Teredinibacter turnerae T7901: one gene and its partner. The protein of the gene in region 1 interacts with the protein of each later gene in a pairwise test. Links are inferred from orthologs where the notes say so. Each region holds a gene or a part of one and is shown on either strand. Other genes may lie near its edges.

Region 1 (3,328 bases):
CCATCGCCTCTGCGTGACGTTCGTCTTTTGTACTCATATTAACTGGGTGCTCACAAATCTGGGGCCGGAGAAAAATCCGATGGGAACAGCACAGGCACACAGCCTGGTTAGCGGGAGGAGAAAAGGAAATTTGCAGGATGGCCCTAAAACATTCCTGAAAGGCAGCCCTCCGCGCCTTTACTGAACTCATGTGGGAGTATCGAAGCGGTTTCAGGCTGGTATCGGGCTTAGTGTGACGACGGGCGTAACACTTTACCGTTGCGGGGGCAGCGCTGGCTTTCCAGCTTCCCATTTATCACCGGAGTGACCTGAAATCCTGGGGGACTGTAGGCACCAGTAACGCAAAAGTCAACGGTTGCGACTAGCGGATGCGTTCATACCCGTCGTAGAGGTTATTAAAACGCTGCATGCCCTCGGCTTCGAACAACGCCATATCCCAAGGCGTTTCGAGGGCATACTGGCGACCGTAGGCATTGGCCAAATAGACCATGCCTTGCACCACGCTGCCATCGGTGAGAACAACATCCACGCTGATGCGGTCGTAAAAGTCGCCTTCAAAGGCGTCAAGTCGCGCCAGGTCATCCGGGGTGATATTGCGATAGAGCACGCCCTCAACCACCGACGAGGTGCCCGCTGGCACCAGCATAGGATAGGGTTCGTCGCGCACACCAACACGCTCATAGCCGTAAATTGTTGCTGCGTTATGTTCGTAGTGATATTGAACAATTCGCTGCCACACTGGGGGATACATTAATGAGCCATAGGTGAAAACGTTCATGCGCCCTCCTTGAGTTCGTGGATTTTGTCGCGTATCGCTGCTGCTTTTTCGAATTCCAGATTTTTCGCGGCTTCAAGCATGTCTTTTTCAAGATCGGCGATGTGATGCCACACATCTTTCCCTGCCGGTACGTCAGTTGCGTAGCTGGCGGCCTTCTCGGCAACTTTCCGCTTGCTGCCAGGGCGCGCGCCCGGTGCCCGTGCACCTTCCATGATATCGGCAATGCTTTTAACGATACCTTTCGGGGTGATGCCATTCGCTTCGTTAAAGGCGATTTGTTTCTCGCGCCGACGGTTGGTTTCGTCCATGGCACGCTGCATGGAACCCGTGATGTTATCTGCGTAGAGAATAGCACGGCCTTTCACATTTCGCGCGGCGCGGCCAATGGTCTGGATCAGAGAGCGGTCTGACCGCAGGAAGCCTTCCTTGTCTGCGTCGAAAATCGCGACCAAGGAGACCTCCGGCATATCCAGGCCTTCCCGCAGAAGGTTAATACCGACCAGTACGTCAAACTCACCCAGTCGCAGATCGCGGATAATTTCCACCCGTTCAACGGTATCGATATCCGAGTGCAGATAGCGCACCCGCACACCGTGCTCCATCAAAAATTCAGTGAGGTCTTCTGCCATGCGCTTGGTCAGCACGGTAATCAGCACGCGATCTTTGGCTTTAACACGCTTGCGGATTTCTGACAGACAATCATCCACCTGAGTGCCCGCCGGACGAACTTCGATTTCCGGGTCCACCAATCCGGTTGGGCGCACGACCTGCTCCACGATTTGCCCCTGGTGCTCGGCTTCATAGTTGCCGGGTGTCGCCGATACAAAAACCATTTGCGGCGCTAGCTGTTCCCATTCATCGAACCGCATAGGGCGATTATCCAATGCCGACGGCAAACGGAAACCGTACTCCACCAATGTTTCTTTCCGCGACCGGTCGCCTTTGTACATACCTCCAATCTGCGGCACAGTTACGTGCGATTCATCAATCACCAGCAGCGAGTTTTTGGGTAAATAGTCAAACAGCGTGGGAGGCGGCATTCCGGCAGCGCGGCCAGAGAGATAGCGCGAGTAGTTTTCGATACCGTTGCAATAACCCAGCTCGCGCATCATCTCCATATCGTATTTGGTGCGTTGCTCAAGGCGTTGCGCTTCCACCAGTTTATCCATACCGCGAAACTGCTCGAGCCGTTCCTGCATTTCCTCTTCGATAAAATCCACTGCATTCAAAATAGTCTGTCGCGGCGTGACATAGTGAGATTTTGGATAGATAGTGCAGCGCGGCAGGCGGGCAAGAATTTCCCCTGTTAACGGGTCGAACGACGAGATCTGTTCCACTTCATCGTCAAACAATTCAATACGCACGGCTTCTATTTCTGAGTCTGCAGGAAACACGTCAATAATTTCACCGCGCACCCGATAGGTTCCGCGGCCAAAATCAATGTCGTTGCGGGTGTACTGCAACTCCGCCAAGCGCCGCAATATTGCGCGCTGATCTATCTGATCGCCACGCGATAAGTGCAGCATCATTTTCAAATAGGCATCAGGATCACCCAAACCATATATGGCAGACACCGTCGCGACGATAAGCGCATCGTCACGCTCCATCAGCGCTTTGGTCGCCGACAGGCGCATTTGTTCAATGTGTTCGTTGACCGATGCGTCCTTATCAATAAAGGTATCGGAAGATGGCACATAGGCTTCCGGCTGATAGTAATCGTAATAGGATACGAAATACTCGACAGCGTTATCCGGGAAGAACTCTTTAAACTCGCCATAAAGCTGCGCTGCCAACGTTTTGTTGTGGGCCATAATCATGGTTGGCCGCTGCAGTTTTTCTACCAGATTCGCAATCGTAAAGGTTTTACCCGAGCCGGTTACCCCAAGTAGCGTCTGGTGGGCCAAGCCGGCTTCCACACCTTGATACAGTTTTTCAATCGCCGCGGGTTGATCGCCTGCTGGCTTGAACTTTGAATTGACTTTAAAGGGTTTTGCCAACTTGGTTAAACTCATGCTTGGCGTATCTCCCAGCATTGATGAATTTTGGGGTTGTGTTGAAAATCCGGGTCTAGGGTTTGCGCGCTAATGTTGGTCACCCGGTAGCGGCTCAACGCATTTTCATCCAATTTGAAACTGCGTAAATTATTCGAAAAATACAAACAACCACCCGGGTTGAGCAAGTCCATACAGCGCTCAATCAGCGCCGCGTGATCCCTCTGTACATCCAATACGCCTTCCATTTTTTTAGAATTGGAAAAGCTGGGTGGGTCCAGCATGATCAGGTCGAAGCCCTGCCTGCAGTTTTTCAGCCAATCCATGCAGTTGGCCCGCACCAGCATATGCTGCGACTGATGAATATTGTTGAGGGCGAAATTATCTTTCGCCCAATCCAAATAGGTGTTGGACATATCCACACTCACCGAGGATTTCGCACCAGCAAGCGCAGCATGTACTGTTGCCGTTGCGGTGTAGCAAAACAAATTTAAAAATTGCTTGCCCTTAGCTTGTTCAGCAATGCGTAAACGCAACGGACGATGATCGAGAAACAACC
Region 2 (3,757 bases), 1.7 Mb from region 1 along the record:
ATGTTGATACAGAGCAGGAGCAGCTGATCCGCGGCTTGAAGTGCCTGCTCGATGGCGATTTCTGGGTGCCCCGGCGCCTGCTCCACACCTTCCTGGACAAAAACAGGAAAGCGCCATCTAACATCAAGCGCCCTAATGTGAAACTCACTAAACGTGAAAAACAGATACTTAAGCTGATAAAAGATGGCGCGACCAACGCCGACATATCAGAAGCGCTATCGGTAAGTGAGCACACAGTTAAAAGCCATTTGTACAACGTGTACAAAAAAATTGGCGTGCGCAACCGTCTCGAAGCCAGTAACTGGGTGCGAGACATGGATGACCTCGAAGACTGACCCTACCCAGGGCATCTCACGCTCCCACCTGTCCTAGTGGAAAAAACCCGGCTCAATGCCGGGTTTTTTACGCTCTCAACTCACCGTAATGTCTGACCGCGGTGGGTAATTAAACTTCATCACTCGCAACAGCGTATAATTCTCGTTTACGCCAACATTCGACGGATTTTTAAGTGGACAGCATAGTAGTACGCGGGGCCCGCACCCATAACCTGAAAAATATCGACCTGCAACTTCCGCGGGACAAACTCATCGTCATTACCGGTCTGTCCGGATCAGGAAAGTCATCACTTGCGTTCGACACACTCTACGCGGAAGGTCAGCGAAGGTATGTCGAATCGCTTTCGACATATGCTCGACAATTCCTATCCATGATGGACAAGCCCGATGTCGATCATATCGAAGGCTTGAGCCCCGCAATTTCCATCGAACAAAAATCCACCTCCCACAACCCCCGGTCCACTGTCGGCACTATCACAGAGATATACGACTACCTGCGCTTGTTGTTTGCCCGCGTTGGCGAACCACGCTGTCCGGAGCATGGTGAACCTCTTGCAGCACAGACAGTTTCTGAAATGGTCGACCAAGTACTGACCATGCCCGAAGGCAGTAAAACGATGCTGTTGGCACCGATTATCCGCGAGCGTAAGGGAGAGCATTTACACGTATTCGAAAATTTACGAAGAGACGGTTTTATCCGCGCGCGCATCAACGGCTTGGTCGTCGACCTGGATGATACGCCCAAACTGGACAAGCGAAAAAAGCATACCATCGAAGTTGTTGTCGACCGTTTTAAAATACGGGAGGATATTAAAATCCGTCTCGCAGAATCCTTTGAAACTGCGCTTAACCTCGCTGAAGGAATCGCGATAATTGCAGATATGGACGGCACCGCCCCGGACCAGATTTTTTCGGCGAAGCATTCGTGTCCAATATGCGATTACTCCCTCGCGGAACTGGAACCGCGCCTTTTTTCTTTTAATAATCCAGCGGGCGCTTGCAGCACCTGCGATGGCTTGGGCGTTAAACAGTTCTTCTCTGAGGGCAAGCTCATTCAGTTTCCAGAATCTTCACTCGCTGAGGGTGCGATTCGCGGATGGGACAGACGCAACCTGTATTATTTTCATATGCTCACCTCACTCGCTGATCACTACGGTTTTGATGTCGATAAACCTTGGAAAAAGCTCGCAAAAAAACACCGCGAAGTTATTCTTCACGGATCAAACGGAGAAACAATCGACTTTAGTTATGCCAACGATCGTGGCGATGTCTACCATCGCAATCATGCATTTGAAGGTGTTATCCCGAATCTTGAGCGGCGTTACCGCGACACCGATTCTAATTCGGTACGTGAGGAACTGGCTAAATTTTTGTCGACCATGAATTGCCCGAGTTGCGGTGGCGCGCGATTAAAAAAAGACGCCCGTCATGTGTTTATCGATGAACACAACCTCCCAGACATCACCAGCTTCCCCGTGGCGGAGGCCTGTGATTATTTCGCAACCCTGGCATTTACAGGTAGCCGCCAGGAAATTGCAGAAAAAATTCTAAAGGAAATACGCGATCGCTATAAATTCCTGAATGACGTTGGCTTAAATTACTTAACATTAAATCGTAGCGCCGACACACTTTCCGGTGGAGAGGCGCAACGTATTCGACTTGCCAGTCAAATTGGTGCCGGACTGGTTGGCGTGATGTACATTCTCGATGAGCCTTCCATCGGACTCCACCAGCGCGACAACGACCGTCTGCTGCAAACTCTCACTCACTTGCGTGATCTGGGAAACACGGTAATCGTTGTCGAGCATGACGAAGATGCCATCCGCACCGCCGATTACGTTGTAGATATTGGCCCTGGCGCCGGCGTGCACGGTGGAGAAATCATTGCCCAAGGCACCTTTAAGCAAGTACTCAAAAACAAGAATTCTCTGACTGCCGATTATCTTTCTGGACGCAAACAAATTGCTATCCCACAGGTTCGACACAAAGGTGACCCGGAAAAGCAGCTCGTACTAACCGGCGCTCGTGGGAACAATCTGCAGAACGTTGACCTTAAAATTCCGCTTGGTGTTATGACTTGTATCACCGGCGTGTCGGGTTCTGGCAAATCGACGTTAATAAATGCCACGCTGTACCCTTTGGCCGCAACTGAGCTAAACGGTGCGACCACCCTGACCCCAGCAGACCACGACGGCATAGCGGGCTTGGACCTGCTCGACAAATGTGTCGATATCGATCAGAGCCCCATAGGACGCACTCCGCGCTCTAACCCCGCGACCTATACCGGCATATTTACTCCGATGCGCGAGCTGTTCTCCGGTACACAAGAGGCGCGTTCCCGGGGCTACAAACCAGGTCGATTTAGTTTTAATGTTAAGGGTGGTCGCTGTGAAGCCTGCCAGGGCGACGGCGTGGTGAAAGTGGAAATGCATTTTCTTCCTGACGTTTACGTGCCGTGCGATGTATGTAAAGGCAAACGCTACAATCGCGAAACATTAGAAATTCGCTACAAAGGAAAGAATATTCACGAATGTCTGGATATGACAGTCGAAGACGCCCGCGAATTTTTCGATGCAATACCGGCAATTTCAAAAAAATTGCAAACACTCATAGACGTAGGTTTATCGTATATTCGTCTGGGCCAAGCAGCTACTACACTGTCTGGCGGCGAAGCACAACGAGTTAAACTGAGCCGAGAATTATCCAAAAGAGATACAGGGAAAACGCTATACATTCTTGATGAGCCGACTACCGGCCTGCATTTTCACGATATTCAGCAATTGCTTACGGTACTTCATAAACTCCGTGACCATGGCAATACCATCGTCGTTATCGAACACAACCTGGACGTAATTAAAACTGCAGACTGGATTGTCGATTTGGGACCAGAGGGAGGAAGCGGTGGTGGCCAGATAATCGCTGAAGGCACGCCCGAACAGGTCGCCAAGAAACGCGGCTCCCATACCGGGCGATTTCTAAAACCCATGCTGAATAACAGCTAGGCTGGCATTGGGCGTTTATTTAACGCCCAGTTTTTCGTGGAACTCTTTACGAAATCCACCAACTTTTTTCAAGGCTTCGGCAATGGCAGCATCGTTGCCGCTGGCAACTGCGGCCTCAAGTTGAGCCAAAGCCTCCTGCGTTTTTTTCATGCCCTCGTCAAAAACCGACTGGTCTTCCGGCATAATTTTTTGCTGAATTGCAATATCCAGCGCCCCTTTGAACGCAGCCAGCTCTTCTTGTAGCTTGGCTTTATCAGTTTCGTTTCGCATAGCTTTAAACGAATCGCCCATGGTTTCCATCGCTTCATGCAGTTCACTATGACGGGAACAGCCCGTTATCACAGTAAAAACAAGTGCAATGACTAATAGTGTACGCTTGTGCATGGTGGTATCTCCCCAATGATTAAAAAAATTAATTAA

The links.
Region 2: the proteins of uvrB (region 1) and uvrA interact in binary tests that used the Escherichia coli proteins (3 or more experiments, as listed by UniProt). The link is inferred for Teredinibacter turnerae T7901 from one-to-one orthologs.

What each region holds. Positions count from the first base shown.
Region 1 is NC_012997.1:2,692,253-2,695,580, forward strand. Bases 283-3,282 are described here. They hold uvrB (excinuclease ABC subunit UvrB), read right to left. Parts: upstream 2,791-3,282; coding sequence 775-2,790; downstream 283-774. Other genes in these bases: TERTU_RS10710 (gamma-glutamylcyclotransferase family protein), read right to left, coding at 362-778; rlmKL (bifunctional 23S rRNA (guanine(2069)-N(7))-methyltransferase RlmK/23S rRNA (guanine(2445)-N(2))-methyltransferase RlmL), read right to left, coding at 2,787-3,282. Outside these bases: cobO (cob(I)yrinic acid a,c-diamide adenosyltransferase), read right to left, coding at 1-37; more of rlmKL, read right to left, coding at 3,283-3,328. UniProt on the Escherichia coli protein: The UvrABC repair system catalyzes the recognition and processing of DNA lesions. A damage recognition complex composed of 2 UvrA and 2 UvrB subunits scans DNA for abnormalities.
Region 2 is NC_012997.1:988,083-991,839, reverse strand. Bases 109-3,537 are described here. They hold uvrA (excinuclease ABC subunit UvrA), read left to right. Parts: upstream 109-508; coding sequence 509-3,337; downstream 3,338-3,537. Other genes in these bases: TERTU_RS04125 (cytochrome b562), read right to left, coding at 3,353-3,537; TERTU_RS04135 (LuxR C-terminal-related transcriptional regulator), read left to right, coding at 109-335. In the rest of the region: more of TERTU_RS04135, read left to right, coding at 1-108; more of TERTU_RS04125, read right to left, coding at 3,538-3,721; TERTU_RS04120 (glycogen synthase), read right to left, coding at 3,754-3,757. UniProt on the Escherichia coli protein: The UvrABC repair system catalyzes the recognition and processing of DNA lesions. UvrA is an ATPase and a DNA-binding protein. A damage recognition complex composed of 2 UvrA and 2 UvrB subunits scans DNA for abnormalities.